4 regions of the Arthrobacter sp. UYP6 genome follow, and region 2 is predicted to be linked to each of the others. Evidence: riboswitches for the same ligand, from Rfam matches in the RefSeq annotation. Region 2 holds a riboswitch; each other region holds the start of a gene.

Region 1 (3,996 bases), on a different contig from region 2:
GAAGGCGGGCTGGGGGTCTTCGTCCCACGGAAGCTGGAAGAAACCGTCCTGGTATCCCGCGAAGAACTCCCGGACTTCAGGGCTTTGGATGGCGGCACGCAGTTCCCGGGCTCCCGCGCCGGCGGCAAAGTCCCGGGTGCCGGCAAAGACCGAGCGGTAGGGAATTTCGTCTTCCTCCTGCTCCTGGGCCACCACGGCTGCCTGTTCGTGAATGCCCGCGTCGATGGCGGTGGACTGGAACATGAAGCCGGCGTCCACATCCGCCAGCGTCTGGCTGAGCGAGAGCTGATCCACCTCCACGAACTTCAGGTTCCGCGGGTTCGCGGTGATGTCCTGCTGCGAGGCGGTAACCACCTTGGCGCCGTCGGACAGTTCCAGCAGGCCGTGGGCGCGGAGCATGAACAGGGCACGGCCGTTGTTGGCCGGGTCCACGGGGATGCTGATGGTCGCGCCGTCGGGCAGGTCGGCAAGTGAGGTGTGCCGCTGGGAGTACAGCACCGCCGGGGAATTGCGGATGTAGAACAGGGGCACCAGGTCCAGGTTCTTATCGCGGTTGAACTGCGCCAGATAGGCCATGTGCTGGAAGCAGTTGGCCTCCGCTTCCCCGTTGGCCACCGCTATGTTGGGCTGGTTGATGTCGTTGACGAAGGTCGGTTCCAGCTTCCAGCCCTTCTGGGCGAGGAGCTTGCCGGCAATGACCACCGGCTCCTCATAAACCTTGACCTGCGAGGAAATGAGGCGGATGGTGCGGTTCCCTGCCCCGGCGTCGGCGGCGGTCTGGAACCCGCAGCCGGCCAGGACCGGTGCGGCAGCCCCGGCGGCGGCGAGATAGGCGAGTAGGGTGCGGCGGCTGGGTGCGCCTGAACTGTTTTTGGGTGTGGTGGAGCGCAAAATGTCCTCTTTGAAGGTGAAGGCCCGGCAAGGCAACCGGCGCCGGTCGGGAACGGGTCAGCGGTGGGTCAGGTGCGTTTGTCCGCGCGCCGGGAAATCCAGGAGCCGCTCAGCTGCACGGCCTGGACCAGGAGGATCATCAGCACAATTGCCGTGACCATCAGACCCGTTTCATAGCGGTAATAGCCGTAGCGGATGGCGAAGTCCCCAATGCCGCCGCCGCCCACCAGCCCGGCCATGGCCGAGTAGGAAATGAAGCTGACGGTCATGATGGTCACCGAGCTGATCAGGGCCGGGCGGGCCTCGACGAGCAGCACATCGCGGACAATCTGCAGGCGGGTGGCGCCCATGGAGCGGGCTGCCTCCACCACGCCGCCGCCCAGCGCGGTGATGTTCTGCTCCACGAAGCGGGCAAAGTAGGGAACCGCGTTGATGGTCAGCGGCACAATCACCGCGGCCGTGCCGATGGTGGTTCCCACCAGCAGGCGGGTGAAGGGAATGATGGCGATCAGCAGGATCAGGAACGGAAAGGAGCGCACCAGGTTCACCAGGGTGTCCAGGATCCGGTGCAGCTTGGGTTTGGGCGACAGCCCGTGGGGGCCGACGGCGTACAGCAGCACTCCCAGCGGGGTACCCAGCAGCACGGCCAGCGGAATGGCAATCACCAGCATGGTGCCGGTTTCCCCCAGCGCGGCCAGCAGCTCCGGCCAGACCTCAAGGATGCGTTCAAACATAGAGGGCTCCTTCTCGGCTGTTGACCGCCGGGGTTGCGGCGGAAGCGTGGGTAGCCGCGGCTGCGGTCCGGTCCAGCCGGATTTCATCCGACACCAGGTAGCGGCCAATCAGGGTGGACGGGGTAAAGTCCGGGCGTTTGAGCTCGGCAAGGTCGAACTGTTCCACCACCCGCCCCTCCTCCATCACCGCGACGTTCTCAGCGATGGCCTTGATGACGTTCATTTCATGGGTGACCACCACAATGGTGATGCCGAAGCGGGCGTTGACGTCCGCCAGATATTGCAGCACCGACGCCGTGGTCCGGGGGTCGACGGCGGAGGTGGGCTCGTCGCAGAGCAGCACCTTGGGCCGGGTGGCCAGGGCCCGGGCAATGGCGACCCGCTGCTTCTGACCGCCGGAGAGCTTCGCGGGATACGTGCCCGCCTTCTCCGCCAGGTCAACGATTTCCAGCGCCTCCAACGCCCGGCGCCGGCGTTCGGCGGCATTCCCGAGCCCGGCGAACTTCAGGGACAGCGCCACGTTTTGTGCCGCGGTGAGATTGTTGAGCAGGTTGAAATGCTGGAAGATCATGCCGATTCCATGCCGCCGCTCGCGCAGTTCCGATGTGCCGAGCTCCACCAGATCCACGCCGTCCACCAGGACACGGCCGGACGTGGGCCGCTCCAGCAGGTTGATGTTGCGCAGCAGGGTGGATTTGCCGGCACCGGAGAACCCGATGATCCCCTGAATGCTTCCACGCCTGATGTCGAGCGAAACGTTGTCCACTGCCGTCAGCTGCTGCCCGCCGGTGTCAAACACGGTTGATACATTCTCAATCCGGATCATGTGTTCCTCCTGGGTCAAGGCCCGAGAAGAGGTGCGCACCGCCGGCCGGTCCGCAGAAGCGCACGCCGGGGCATGCTCCAAGGGACCGGATGAAAGCGGATGCTTCTCCATCGGTCCTGGCGGTAGCACCCTTGCTCCGCAGGATCGCGGAAGGGTTGCTGCGGCGTCACGGAGCCAGGTCTCTCAGCCGCTCTGGATGGTTACGGTTTCCATGCTGGCTGCGGCGCCCCGAATGCGCAACGGGCGTGACCTCATACGGCTCATGATTGCGGAATGTGACCTGCATGGCGTCACATAGGCGTTTGTGACGTCATCCGGGGGCAGCAGGAAGCCGTGGCGGCGCTGCTTATTAAAGCCCGAAGCGGGGTGCCTCAATTACGGGGCAGGTGTCCATGACCACGTCCAGGCCGGCGTTGGCCGCGCGCTGCGCTGCCGCCTCGTCAATGACGCCCAGCTGCAGCCAGACTGCCTTGGCACCCACGGCAATGGCCTGGTCAACAATGTCGCCCACCCGGGAGGAATTCACAAAGCAGTCAACAACATCGATGGAGCCGGGAATCTCATCGAGTCTCCGGTAGCCCTTGTTGCCGTGCACGTCGTCGCCCTTGAGGCTGACCGGGATGATCTCCATGCCCAGGTGGTCCTGGATATAGCGGGAGACGCCGACGGCGGTGCGCAGCGGATTGTTGGACAGGCCCACCACCGCCCAGCGGGAGCCGCGGTTCTTCAGGAGCGCTTCGATGACTGCGGGGTCATTGATGTGTGGCATCTGCCGTCCTTCGGTGGAGTCCTTCGAATCGGGCTCCAGCTTACGCCCGCACGGGCGGCTCAGCTCAGGAAAGATTCAATGGCGTCCACCAGGGCCGCGTCGGGGCCACTGGCCGCGCTGCCCTCCACCAGCTGGAATTCTCCCTCATCCAGGGCTTCGGCGGCCCGGCGGGCAAGGTCTAGGGTTTCGTCGCCGCTGGCGCTTCCGGCCAGGACCAGCACGGGGACCCGGACGCCGCCGAGTCCTTCCAGTTCCGTCTGCAGCACCAGCATCTCGTCTTCGCCCTCATCCAGGGCCAGTGCCGGTTCCAGTGCAACGACGCGCGTGATGACGGCAGATTCCTCGGCGGCCCGCAGCGCCAGGAAGGCCCCCGACGCGAAGCCGTACAGGTCAGCGGTGCCGCCGGCCACCTGCACCACGGCCAGCAGATCATCGACGTCGGATTCGGCGGTGTATTCCTCGCCGAGCCCGCTTTCCCCCAGCCCGCGGCGGTCATAGGTATAGACGGTGTGGTTTCCCGCCAGGACATCAGCCAGCGCCCGGGTGGCTGAGCTCTTCCGGTCCGAGGTCAGGGGATCCACGATGACCAGCGGCGGCCCGTCACCCTGCCGGGACCAGGCGATTTGGGTGCCGTCGGCGGAAAGGGCCATTCCGGAGGCACTGGGTGAAGATTCCATGACGGGCTCCTGCTCGCTGGAGGGCACTGCGCGGACCCTTCAAACGTAAGGAGGCGCTCCATCCGCGGTCAATGCCTCCGGCCCGAACCCGCACCGCAA
Region 2 (3,996 bases):
CTGGCTGCGGGGTGGATGCGCTGCTGGAGACCTTCAAAGTCCAGCCGCTCTCCGGAGGCGCTGATCAGGATGATTTCGCCGTCCACTACACAGCGCTGCGGCAGATTGGCCTTCAGTGCTTCGATAAGTTCCGGAAAGTAGCGGGTCATCGGCTTTTCGTTGCGGCTGCCGATCTCCAGCTCGTCGCCGTCCCGGAAAATAATGGACCGGAACCCGTCCCATTTGGGCTCGTAGGAGTACTCCCCCCGTGGCAGGATGGTCACGGCTTTGGCCAGCATGGGGGCCACGGGCGGCATTACCGGAAGTTCCATGCGCCCATTCTTACCCCAGTTCCGCTCCGAGGGGAACGTCCGCGCCCAGCCCGGCGGCGAACGCGGTGAGCAGGTCCCGGCCCTGCCGCCAGCCGCCAATACCGCTTTCGTCGTTGATGTGGGTGAGCGGTCCGGCATCGATCACCGGAATACCCCAGGCCCCAGCCAGCAACCGTGCTCCCGGAAGTGTGCAGTACGGATCATTTTCGCTGGCGATCAGCAGCCCGGGCACGGGCAGCGGCTGCAGCCGCGGGTCACGGAAGGAGCCGGCACTGTCAGGGAACGCCGGCTCAGCCGGATCCGGCGGTGCCACCAGCAGCACGCCCCGGGCGCCGCGGGGATTGCGCAGCAGCCACTCCGCGGAGGCCAGGCAGCCCAGGCTGTGCGCCACCAGAATGGTGTCACCGTGCCGGGAGCCGGCGGTGTCGTCGAGCGCATCCATCCAGTTCTCCAGATTGGGGTCATCCCACGACGACGGCGAAATCCGGGACATGTCCGAGGCACCGGCCTGCCACCGGCTTTGCCAGTGCTCGTCATTGGAACCGCCGATGCCGGGGACCATGGTCAGGTGCATGCTTTTCGCCTTTCCGCCCCCGGCGCCGAAGAATCGGAAGCGGGGAATATCTCCTGGGAAACCGGTGCTGTGACTGAACATGAAGAAGATCGGTTTCCTGTCCTTTGGACATTACCGCGATGTGCAGGGTTCCCTTGTCCGGACCGCCCGGGACGCCCTGCTGCAGACCATAGACCTGGCGGTGGCGGCGGAAGAACTCGGGGTGGACGGTGCCTACCTGCGCGTCCATCACTTTGCGCCGCAGTTCGCCGCGCCCTTCCCCCTGCTCTCCGCCATGGCCGCGCGGACCAGCCGGATTGAGCTGGGCACGGCCGTGATCGACATGCGGTATGAAAATCCGCTCTACATGGCTGAAGAGGCCGCCGCAGCGGATCTGATTAGCGGCGGCAGGCTGCAGCTTGGCCTCAGCCGCGGTTCACCCGAGCCGGCCCTGCGCGGGTACGAAGCGTTCGGCTATGTTCCGACCGAGGGCAGCACGGACGCTGACGAGGCACGCAAGCACACCCTGGTGTTCCGTGCAGCTGTTTCCGGTGCCGGGCTGGCCACTGCGGATCCCATGATGACCGGCAGTTCGGGAACACTCGCCATCGAGCCGCAGTCTCCAGGTCTCGGGAACCGGATCTGGTGGGGGTCCGGCACACGGGCCACGGCCAAGTGGACCGGTGAGCAGGGCATGAACCTGATGAGTTCCACCCTGCTGACGGAGGACACCGGGATACCCTTTGACCAGCTCCAGGCCGAGCAGATCGAGGTGTTCCGCAAGGCCTGGGCCGACGCCGGCCATGAAGGCACCGGCCGGGTCTCGGTTAGTCGCAGCATTATTCCGCTGGTGTCCGACGACGACCGGCGCTACTTCGGCCTGCGCGCCCAGGCGGAGGGACGCGACCAGGTGGGCCGGCTGGACGGCGGACTGGCCCGCTTCGGAAAGAGCTACATCGGGGAGCCGGACGTAATTGCCGCCCAGCTGGCCGCCGATGCCGCGGTTCAGACGGCGGACACCCTGCTGGTCACGGTGCCCAACCAGCTGGGAGTGGAATATAACGCCCGGTTGCTGGAGAACCTGGTGCGGCACGTAGCGCCCGCTGCCGGCTGGCGCTGACGCCCTCCGCGCGCGCTTCCCGCCTCTCAGCGCCATGCGCTATGGTTGTCTCAGCTTCACGAGAGGCGGCCATCGCACCTGGAGGAATCCGGGTACGTAAAAGCTCCGACTGGCCTCACACCAACCCCACTGTTCGGCGGGTGGTTCGGATGACGAAGCGGCCTGCCGCCGCCCGGCGCAGGCAAGGACAACCCGTAAAGGACCACACTGTGAGCATCTCCAGTGACACCAAATGCGCCAGCTTTTTCCCCGGCCACAACATTCATCTGATCCATGCCAAGCGCCTTGTTGGCTTCGATGACTGGGTGGATGCCCAGGCCTACGTCGATGTTGAACTCGGCGTCATTCAGCTGGTGGTGGACGGGCGGCAGCAGCTGATGTGGTTCCATGACATGCCGGCGCTGGCCCTGGCGTTGGAGGGTTCGGGCGGTGCGGCCCAGTGGTGCGCCCGGTATTCCTCGCTTCTGGTTCCGGGCGGTTTCGACAGCCCGGCCCGGCGCTCTTTTTTCTACTTGGCGGCGCCGGAAAAGCTCCGGCCGTGTAACCCGGTCAACGCAGCATCCGACGCCGAAGCCGCTCAATCGCAGCCGAGCTGACACCGGCCGAGCGAAGGTACTGTTCCGTGTCCAGCCCGTCCAGGGCGCGGAGCAGTTCCCGCCGCCCGTCGGCCACGCGGGCGTTTTCCTGCGCTGCCGTCAGCGGCTTTTCCCGGGGATGAGCCTGGGTGGCGTGGAAGGCGTTAATGCCGCGGACCGCCTGCTCGTAGTCATCGGCGATGGCCTCCGGCGGAGCCCCGGCCAGCTGCAGCAGGAGCATGGCGATCAGCCCGGTGCGGTCCCGGCCGGCCGAGCAGTGGATCACCACCGCGCCGTCGTCGTCGGCGTCTGCGATGGCCTGGAGGACGGCGGCGATCTTTTCCGGCCAGCGGCGCAGGTTCTCCCGGTACCACTTGGGTGAATCCATGTAGGGGCCGCAGAGCGCGGTAAAGTCCGGATCGTGCGCTTCCTGCGTGGGCCGGGTCAGGAAGGTGATGCCGTCCACGGCGTCGGGGCCCACCCGCGGATCGGTGTCCCGTCGACCCTGCTCCACATCATTGCGGAGGTCGACGACGGTGCGGATGCCCGCGGCGCGGGCCCGGGCCCAGCCGCGTTCGGTGAGCCATTCGGATCGGCCCATCCGGAAGATCCGGCCCGGCACCACGGCACTCGCGCCCGCACCCGTGCCGATGACCGGGATTCCACCCAGGTCACGCGCGTTGGCGGCGCCCTCCCAATCCACGTCACGTTCGCTCATGAGTCTCTCCCTCCCCTTCCTTTCGCCGAGATGGCAGTAGGTGCTGCTCTGAGCGCTGAGAACAGCACTGTCTGCCATCTCGGCGAGGGCCGGGGCGGGGCGGGCCGGGCTCGGGACGGGCTCGGAGCGGGGCGGGCCGGGCTCGGGACGGGCTCGGAGCGGGGCGGGCGGGGCGGGCCGGGCTCGGCGAGGGGCGGGCGGGTAGGGGCGGGGTGGGATGGCGGGACCGGGAATCAGGACCAGTCGAAAAAGCCCTTGCCGGATTTGCGGCCGAGTTCGCCGCGGGCCACCTTGTCCCGCAGGATCTGCGGCGGCTCGAACCGGGGACCCAGCGTGGACGCCAGGTATTCGGCGATACCCAGCCGCACATCCAGGCCCACAATGTCCGTGGTCTTCAGCGGGCCAGTGGGGTGCTTGTAACCGAGCACCATCGCCGCATCGATGTCCGCGGCCGAGGCCACGCCCTCTTCGACCATCCGCATCGCTTCGAGGGCAATCGCCACGCCCAGCCGGGAGCTGGCAAAGCCCGGGGCGTCGTTCACGACAACGGGGGTTTTACCCAGATCGTGCGCCCAGGCGGCGGCAGCTTCGGCCAGCTCTCCGGAGGTTCGGGCCCCCAGGACCACTTCAATCAGGGTGGAGGCGGGCACCGGGTTGAAGAAGTGCAGCCCGCAGAACCGCTGCGGCCGCTGCAGTTTTTCCGCCAGTTCGGACACGGA
Region 3 (3,996 bases), on a different contig from region 2:
TTGACCTGCCGCAGGAGAACACTACGGCGACGGACGCGGCCCGCCGCTGCTGGATGGACATCACCTTCCAGGACGGCAGTGTCGAGGCGACTGCGCTGGCCGCTTCCGATGGCGTCAAGCAGTTCAACGTCAACCTCGCCGATGCGGACAAACCGACTGGCGCGTCGATCTTCTGCCGCACGGACGGCACGACGACGAAACTCGGCAACTCGATAACCATCGCCGCCGATCTCGAACCCCTCCGCCCCGCCGTCGAAATCGGCCAGGAGGCCGGCTACGAGGCGCTGCGAGCCGTCGAACTGCCCGAACTCGAAGCCAAGCTGCAGGCAGTCGCGGACGATGCCGTGCCGGTCCTGGACACGGCCGGCACGGTGCTCCTGGAGAGCTGGAAGGACAACCTCAGCGGGCTCAGCACGGCAGCCCGGGAAACCGCCGACAAGGTGCAGGCGGCAACCGCGGCCTCCGCCTCGGTTGACGAATTCATTCAGCTCAACCAGGACAAGCTCACGGCCAAGGATGCGGTTGCCACGGCCGAGCTCGCAACGCTCATGACCTCGCTGGGCCTGGTTGAAGGACCTACGCAGATCCTGCCCCGCGGTGGCCGGCTGCTGGTCGACGGCGGCCATTGCCTCGTCCTAGGCGACGACCTGGGTGTCACCGTTCCCGGTGACAAGACGTTGTGTGCCGACACCCCCTCCCAACGCTGGTTCAGAGATGCGCGCGGCGCACTTCACAGCGAGGCACGCCCCGACCTGTGTCTCGTCCCCGGCACCCCGGTGACTGTCGCCACGTGCTCTATGACCGCCGGCTCACAGGTGTGGCTGCCCGAGGCCGACGGGCACATCAAGAGTGCGACATGGAGCTACCTCGACTACCACCGCGCCCAGGGCATCGCGGGCATGTACGGGCGGGGGACAGGAGCAAACCAGATCTGGACCGGCCTCTCGATCGCCTCGAACCCCGGTATGGCCCTGCTGAAGCCGGGCAGCCTCGCCATGCTCTTCAGTCTGGATTTCACCGCCTACTCCATTGATTCCTTCATCGCGGCCAACAAGGACAAGCTCACGGCAAAGGATCCGGTGCCCGCGGCGGAGCTTCGGACGCTGCTGGCCGCGGCCGGATTTGTGGAGAGCCCCACCCGGGTGCTTCCCGGCGGAGGCCGGACGCAGGTGTATAACGGCCACTGCCTGGTGCTGGGCGGCAACCTCGAGGTCACCGTCCCCACCACCAAGACGGTGTGTGCCGACACCGCGGACCAGCGCTGGTTCATGGACGTACGCGGTGCGATTCACAGCGAAAAACGCCCCGATCTGTGCCTGGTTCCCGGCACTCCGGTAAGGGCTGCAGCCTGCTCGCCGGCTGATGGTTCGCAGGTTTGGCTCCGCGAGGCCGACGGCCACATCAAGAGCGCGACGTCGAGCTACCTCGACTTCTACCGTGACCGGGGAATCGCGGGCATGTATCCGAAAAACTCGGGTGCCAATCAGGTCTGGACGGGGCTTCCGTCCTCGGCGAACCCGGGTATGGCGGCGCTGAACGCGGCCAGCCTCGCCACGCTGTTCAGCCTCGGTCTGGACGCCTAACGTCCCTACCCCGAAATGACAGAAGGTGCACGTCCCAGCGCTGGGACGTGCACCTTCTGCCATTTCGGGGGGCGGGGGTGAGGGGTGAGGGATGGGGGGATTGGCGGAGGAGATCTGAGCCGGGAGCTATTCGTCGGAATACGCGCCGGAGAGAGAGGCACCGACGAGGTGCCGGTTGCGCGTTTGGATGAGCCGCTGCAGATAGCGGGACAGCACGAGCTTCTCGGCGACCCGGCCGAGGACGCCGAGCGGGGCCGTGAATTCAATGCGGTCCACCATTGTGGTCCCGGCGGCATCGGAATGAAACTCATGGACATGGCGGAAAAACCGGAAGGGGCCCCGCACCTGCTCATCGGTGAAATGTTCCGGTGCCTGCATCTGCGTGATCCGGCTGGTCATCCGCAGCGGCAGGCCGAAGTGCCAGGCACGCCACGTAACCTCTTCGCCCAGGCAAATAAGCCCCGAGGTTACTCCGCGGACAGCTTTCTCACGGGAAGCGGCCATGGAGTCCTGATGAGCATCGATGCTCCTGGCAAGGTCGAACAACTGCCCCCGGGGCATGTCGGTCCGCGTGGTGCATTCGAAGGTGACGGTCATGAGCCGAGTATGTCAGGCAAACTCCGCGACGCTGAGGTGTCGGAACGCCGAACCGTGGAACACCAGCGGCTCGTGGGCATCGTCATGCGAGGCATGACCGTGGACGCGGAGCAGCACAACGCTGTGGTCCCCGGCGGGCACCTCGTTCTCCACTGAGCACTCGAGCCACAGGGCTGCCCGGTCCAGGAAAAGAGAACCCGATTCGTCGGTGTGCAGGTTCAGGCCCGCAAAACGGTCCCCGGACTTGGACGCAATCTGTTTGCAGATCCCTTCGTGTTCGGAGCCCAGGATCGACACTCCGATCCGGGCCGCCGGCCGCAGCACCGGCCAGGTGCGGGAGGTGTTTTGCACGGCGAACATCACCAGGGGAGGGTCCATGGAAACGCCCACGGTAAAGGATGAGGCAACAATTCCCTGCGGCTGCCCGTCCACCACAGCGCACAACGCCGCAATACCGGAGGGGAAACGCGAATAGGCGCGGCGCAGGGCCGCGGGCTGAAGATCGGTAACAAGAGCCATGCTGAGTTTCCTCTGCCTTAAGCGCCGGGCCGATGACAAAAACAGGGTCGGCACAAACGCGGTACTTGCCGCGGCCGGGAAATTTCTCCGGGCGGCCGAATCGTCACCTGGAGCACCCCGCTACGGCGAGAGGGTTGCCGTCCAGCCGGCCAGGGCCCGTGGCTGGAACTCTTGATTCTTCTTCCAAGGTAGGCGGCATGGGTCCAGGCCTGCAAACCCCTGCCTTACTTCGTAAAACTCAGCTTCATAAAACTCCCCATAGCTAAGGGATAGAGTTTGGGCATGAAGCAGCGGTGGTTTAAACAGGTGGACGTTTTTGGCAGCGAGCCGTATTTGGGGAATCCCCTCGCAGTGGTGCTGGAAGCCGAGGGACTTTCGGATTCCGATATGGCGTCCTTCGCGCGGTGGACAAATTTGTCCGAAACCACGTTCGTGCTGCCTCCCACCAGTGACGGCGCCGACTACCGGGTGCGGATCTTCACCCCCGGCGGAGAAATACCGTTCGCCGGGCACCCGACATTGGGTACCTGCCACGCGTGGCTGGAGGCCGGCAACAAGCGCCGCTATCCCGACGTCGTCGTGCAGGAATGCGGGATCGGCCTCGTCACGCTGCACGCCAACGCGGGCATTGCCGCCTTTGCCGCGCCGCCGCTGCTGCGCTCGGGCCCCTTGGAGGAGGAGGTCCTGGACCAGGCGCTGCGGGCGCTGAACCTGGACCGCACGCAGATCCTCGCCTCCAACTGGATCGACAACGGACCCGGCTGGCTCGGGCTCCTGCTGCCGGACGCCGCTGCGGTGCTGGCGCTGAAACCGGATCCCACCATCATGGGCAACCTGCGCGTGGGCGTCATGGGCGCCCAGCCGCAGAATGCCGAAACAGACTTTGAGGTCCGGGCCTTTGTTCCCGGCCTGGGCATCACCGAGGATCCGGTGACCGGCAGCCTCAATGCCGGCCTCGCCCAATGGCTGATCGGCGCCTCCCTGGCACCGGAGCGCTATGTGGTCACCCAGGGAACCGCGGTGCAGCGGTCCGGTCGGGTCCGCGTGTTCACCCGCGACGGCAAGATCTGGGTGGGCGGGTCCACCGTCACCTCCATCGACGGCACCGTCACGCTCTAGGCGCACCATGTTCAGCCTGCAGTCGCTTTCCGTGCCCGTGGTCGGCGCACCCATGGCAGGCGGGCCGTCCACGCCCGAACTCGCCGCGGCGGTCAGCAACACCGGCGGACTGGGATTCCTGGCCGCCGGCTACAAAAGCTCCGCCGCCGTGGCAGCGGAAATCGCCCGGACTCGAAGG
Region 4 (3,996 bases), on a different contig from region 2:
GCGTGCTGCAGCTGTTCCACCGTGACGTCGTCGAGGCTGAGTCCGGCCTCGTCGAGGGCCTGGACCAGGAAGAAGTAGGGATCGGTGCCCTTGGTTGCGGCCACCGACTTGCCCAAAAGGTCCGCCACCGAGGTGATATCCGAATCCGCGCCCACCACCAGGGCGGCCCATTCCGGCTGGGAGAAAACGTCGATGGCCTTGATGGGTGAGTCGTTGGCCCGGTGCAGCAGGGCCGCGGAACCGGCGGTGGAGCCAACGTCGATTGCTCCGGACCGCAGGTTCTCATTGGCTTTGTTGGAGCCCGCTGACTGCACCCATTCCACGGTGACGCCGTCTTCGGCCAGCGTGGCTTCCAGCCAGCCCTGGTCCTTGATGATCAGGCTCAGCGGGTTGTAGGTGGCGAAGTCAAGGGTGAGGGTGCCGCCGTCGGCCGCGTTGGCGTTGGCGGCGGCGTCGGAATCCTCGCCGGCCACGCAGCCGGTCAGCAGCAGCGAAGTGGCGGCAGCAGCTGCGGCCAGGGCCTGAAGCGTGGTGCGGCCGGCGGGGAGGGACGTGCGGGAACGGCTGTTCATGGGAGTTCTTTCTGCTGGAAAGGAAGGCGAAGGGGGGCCGTTTGCGCCCAGAATGACGCGGATCGGCTGGAGAAATGCCCCCGGAGGGGACGCAGTGCGGGTCTGCTAGTGGCGGTCGACGCCGAGGCGGGCCAGGAGTTCGCCGCGCATTCGGGCCAGCTCCGCCGACGCACGGTCGCGGGGACGGCGTCCGGGCACGGTGATGGTGTCCGTGATGGTGGCTCCCGCGGCCCCGGGCTGCTTCCCCAAAATGATGATGCGGTCTGCCAGCTGGAGGGCTTCGTCCACATCGTGGGTTACCAGCAGCACCGTGGTGGGGGTCGCCTTGTGCACGGAGAGCAGCAGGTCCTGCATCTTCAGCCGGGTCAGGGCATCCAGGGCGCCGAACGGCTCATCGAGCAGCAGCACCCCGGGCGTCCGGGCCAGGGCGCGGGCAAGGGAGGTGCGCTGGGCCATACCGCCGGAGACAGCCCGCGGACGGTGCTTGGCGAAAGCCGCCAGCTCCACCAGATCCAGCAGCTCAGCTACTTTGGCCTTGCCGTTTTTGGCGCTGATGCCCTTGGGCAGGCCCATGGCGATGTTGGCCTGCAACGTTTGCCAGGGCAGCAGCCGCGGTTCCTGGAAGGCGACGGCGCACCGCTCGTCGATGCCGCGGACCGGCGTTCCGTCAATCCGGATCTCGCCGGCGGTCGGCGCATCCAACCCGGCTGCGGCCCGCAGCAGCGTGGACTTTCCGCAGCCGCTGGAGCCCAGGATGGCAAGAACCTCGCCGTGGTGAACGTCAAAGGTGATGTCCCGCAGCACCTGGTGGGTTTCGCTGCCGGAACCGAAAGCACGGCCGAGTCCGGAAAAGCTGACGGGAAGGGCGGAGCCGGCGGAGCACCCAGGGGACGGGGCGGCGGCAGGGGACTGGGAAGCCAGAGCGGTCATGTTAATCTCCATCGGTCCTGGCAGTAGCACCCTACGGAAAACACCTTGGGCCCTCAGTGGGCCTCCTGCGGTGCTGTCCTTGTTATTGCCGTCTCTCAAGGAGGAAATACGGCAACCAGGGTTGCTGCGGCTTCACTGATCCAGGTCTCTCAGCCGCTCGGGATGGTCAAGAGCAACTAAACGCTCCATTGCGGAAACGGGCAAGTCCCGAGCGTAATATTTCGACGCCGCCCCTAGGCACGCAGGCTGTTCAGGGCGGGGTGGGCCGCCAACCCGTGCTCCCCGTACAAGGCCCACACCAAGTAGGCAATGGCCAACGGAGCTTCCGCCCCGCCGATCAGCAGCGGCTCGCTGGAATGAAATTCGAGCACCATGCTGTTGTTTTCCGGCTCCGGATAACAGGCCGAGACGTGTCCATAGGCAAAACTGAGCCATCTTCCGTTCACCTGGCAGATAATCCTGCGGTTCGTCAGGAACATTTGCGTGTGCTGGCCTTCGCGCCATTGCTGTTGGGACGCCGCATCAGCAGCTCGTCTTCGGGAGCGGTTGGCAAGGGCGGTAATTCCTACGCCCGCCAGGACGAATGCGGGGCGGCCCCAAAAGAAACCCGAAGTATGAACATACGTTCCGTTGAGACCGTAATAACGTGCATAGTCAGCGTTTATCAACAGATGAACGGACTCCCCCGGTTCCAGCACAATGCCCCAGACTTCGAGGGCGGCAGGGGGTTGGCCTCTTCCGAGGTGGTCCGCCAAGATGCGCGCCGCCGACCATGAAGTCTCGTAGGCCCGCTGGAGATCCGCCTGCGCCCGTTCAGCCTTGGTGAAATGGCCGCGGGACCGTCGGTGAGCGCGGAATACCCGGTACCCGTTTTCCACCGACTTGATGAAGAGATAGATGCTCATAATGATCGATGCGCCGATGATTCCGAGCAGGATCAGGCCCTTGGGGATATCGCCTAGCCCGGAGGCAACAACGGCATTCATGCCAAGGGGGCCCATTACATAAACGGTTGCTATTCCCGCCAATGGCAGGAACCAGCCACAGTGCTTCTTCATGCGGTCACCCTAGCCGTGTCCGAGGGAGACAAACACCGGAATTTTCCGGTTGTGGACAACCGGCCGGACGTCGCAGGTGGGGCTTCACACAGTGTCATCTACTTCCCCTTGCAGTTCCGTCGTGCAGATACTGGTGACGCAGGATCATGAGTCCCAACGCGAAGCTCTGGCTGGTTGGGCGGCAACCCTCTTTCCGTAGCGGGGTGCCCCAGATGAGGATCCGGCCGTTCCGCGTCCGCGAACGGCAAGTACGGCGCTCCTTCGCGGGTGCGTCCCGTTCCGAAGGATTTCCCCGTGACCAACCATTCCAACCAGTCCGAACAGCGCACCCAGCCCGTCCCGGCAAGCCCAAGCACCCGGCGGCAGATCCGGTTCAACGCCTTTGACATGAACTGCGTGGGCCACCAGTCGCCGGGACTGTGGCGCCATCCGCAGGACCAGTCCGCCAACTACACGGACATCCGGTACTGGGCCAACCTGGCCCAAACCTGCGAGCGCGGGCTGTTCGACGGCATCTTCATCGCCGACGTCCTGGGTACCTATGACGTGTACGGAAACTCCAACGAGGCCACCCTCCGTCAGGGTACGCAGGTTCCCGTCAATGATCCGCTGCTGCTGGTCTCCGCGATGGCCCTGGTCACTGAGCACCTCGGCTTCGGAATCACCGCCGGCACCGCCTACGAACACCCCTATCCCTTTGCCCGCCGGCTCTCCACGCTGGACCACATCACCAACGGCCGGGTGGGCTGGAACGTGGTCACCGGCTATCTGCCCTCCGCCGCCCGGAACATGGGCGCGGCAGACCAGCTCGAGCACGACGAGCGCTACAACCATGCGGATGAATACCTCGAGGTGATCTACAAACTGCTCGAAGGCTCCTGGGAGGACGACGCCGTGGTCCGCGACAAGGAACGCGGCATTTTCACCGACCCGTCCAAGGTGCATGACATCAACCATGAGGGCAAGTACTTCAAGGTTCCCGGCATCCATATCAGTGAGCCCTCCCCGCAGCGCACACCGGTGATCTACCAGGCCGGCGCCTCGCCCCGCGGCATCGCGTTTGCCGCCGGCAATGCCGAAGCCGTCTTTGTGGGCGCACCCACGGTGGAGAAACTCAAGGCTACGGTCACCAGGATCCGGGATGCCGCCGAGGCCGCCGGCCGGGACCGGCACTCCATCCGCATCTACACCCTGCTCACCGTCATCACCGCCGCCACCTCAGAGGAGGCTGCGGCAAAGCACGAGGAATATCAGCGGTACGCCAGCGACGAGGGAGCCCTGGCCCTGATGTCCGGCTGGATGGGCGTGGACCTGTCCACCTACAACCTGGACGAACCCCTGGGCAACGTGAAGTCCAACGCCATCCAGTCCGCGGCGGCGAACTTCCAGAAGGCCAAGGACGACGGCGAACCCTGGACGGTGCGCGACATCGCCGA

Evidence for each region. Region 2 has a riboswitch for S-adenosylmethionine ahead of ABIB35_RS01680 (hypothetical protein). Riboswitches for the same ligand answer to the same signal wherever they lie in the genome.
Region 1: it holds a riboswitch for S-adenosylmethionine, as region 2 does, so the genes downstream of both, ABIB35_RS11125 (methionine ABC transporter ATP-binding protein) here and ABIB35_RS01680 (hypothetical protein) in region 2, are expected to answer to the same signal.
Region 3: it holds a riboswitch for S-adenosylmethionine, as region 2 does, so the genes downstream of both, ABIB35_RS03405 (flavin reductase family protein) here and ABIB35_RS01680 (hypothetical protein) in region 2, are expected to answer to the same signal.
Region 4: it holds a riboswitch for S-adenosylmethionine, as region 2 does, so the genes downstream of both, ABIB35_RS11110 (LLM class flavin-dependent oxidoreductase) here and ABIB35_RS01680 (hypothetical protein) in region 2, are expected to answer to the same signal.

Annotation. Positions count from the first base shown of each region.
Region 1 is NZ_JBEPPM010000011.1:107,032-111,027, reverse strand. It holds gene ABIB35_RS11135 (MetQ/NlpA family ABC transporter substrate-binding protein) at 1-891, opposite strand, end outside; gene ABIB35_RS11130 (methionine ABC transporter permease) at 960-1,625, opposite strand; gene ABIB35_RS11125 (methionine ABC transporter ATP-binding protein) at 1,618-2,451, opposite strand; SAM riboswitch class I at 2,556-2,654, opposite strand; gene ABIB35_RS11120 (CoA-binding protein) at 2,801-3,220, opposite strand; gene ABIB35_RS11115 (alpha/beta fold hydrolase) at 3,280-3,897, opposite strand.
Region 2 is NZ_JBEPPM010000001.1:339,178-343,173, forward strand. It holds gene ABIB35_RS01665 (ATP-dependent DNA ligase) at 1-311, opposite strand, end outside; gene ABIB35_RS01670 (RBBP9/YdeN family alpha/beta hydrolase) at 322-885, opposite strand; gene ABIB35_RS01675 (LLM class flavin-dependent oxidoreductase) at 965-1,984, shown strand; SAM riboswitch class IV at 2,039-2,178, shown strand; gene ABIB35_RS01680 (hypothetical protein) at 2,194-2,580, shown strand; gene ABIB35_RS01685 (tyrosine-protein phosphatase) at 2,534-3,277, opposite strand; gene ABIB35_RS01690 (3-hydroxyacyl-CoA dehydrogenase family protein) at 3,511-3,996, opposite strand, start outside.
Region 3 is NZ_JBEPPM010000003.1:74,753-78,748, forward strand. It holds gene ABIB35_RS03395 (M66 family metalloprotease) at 1-1,583, shown strand, start outside; gene ABIB35_RS03400 (SRPBCC family protein) at 1,710-2,180, opposite strand; gene ABIB35_RS03405 (flavin reductase family protein) at 2,193-2,699, opposite strand; SAM riboswitch class IV at 2,756-2,876, opposite strand; gene ABIB35_RS03410 (PhzF family phenazine biosynthesis protein) at 2,982-3,818, shown strand; gene ABIB35_RS03415 (nitronate monooxygenase) at 3,826-3,996, shown strand, end outside.
Region 4 is NZ_JBEPPM010000011.1:102,712-106,707, forward strand. It holds gene ABIB35_RS11095 (aliphatic sulfonate ABC transporter substrate-binding protein) at 1-572, opposite strand, end outside; gene ABIB35_RS11100 (ABC transporter ATP-binding protein) at 678-1,502, opposite strand; gene ABIB35_RS11105 (hypothetical protein) at 1,736-2,560, opposite strand; SAM riboswitch class IV at 2,703-2,817, shown strand; gene ABIB35_RS11110 (LLM class flavin-dependent oxidoreductase) at 2,855-3,996, shown strand, end outside.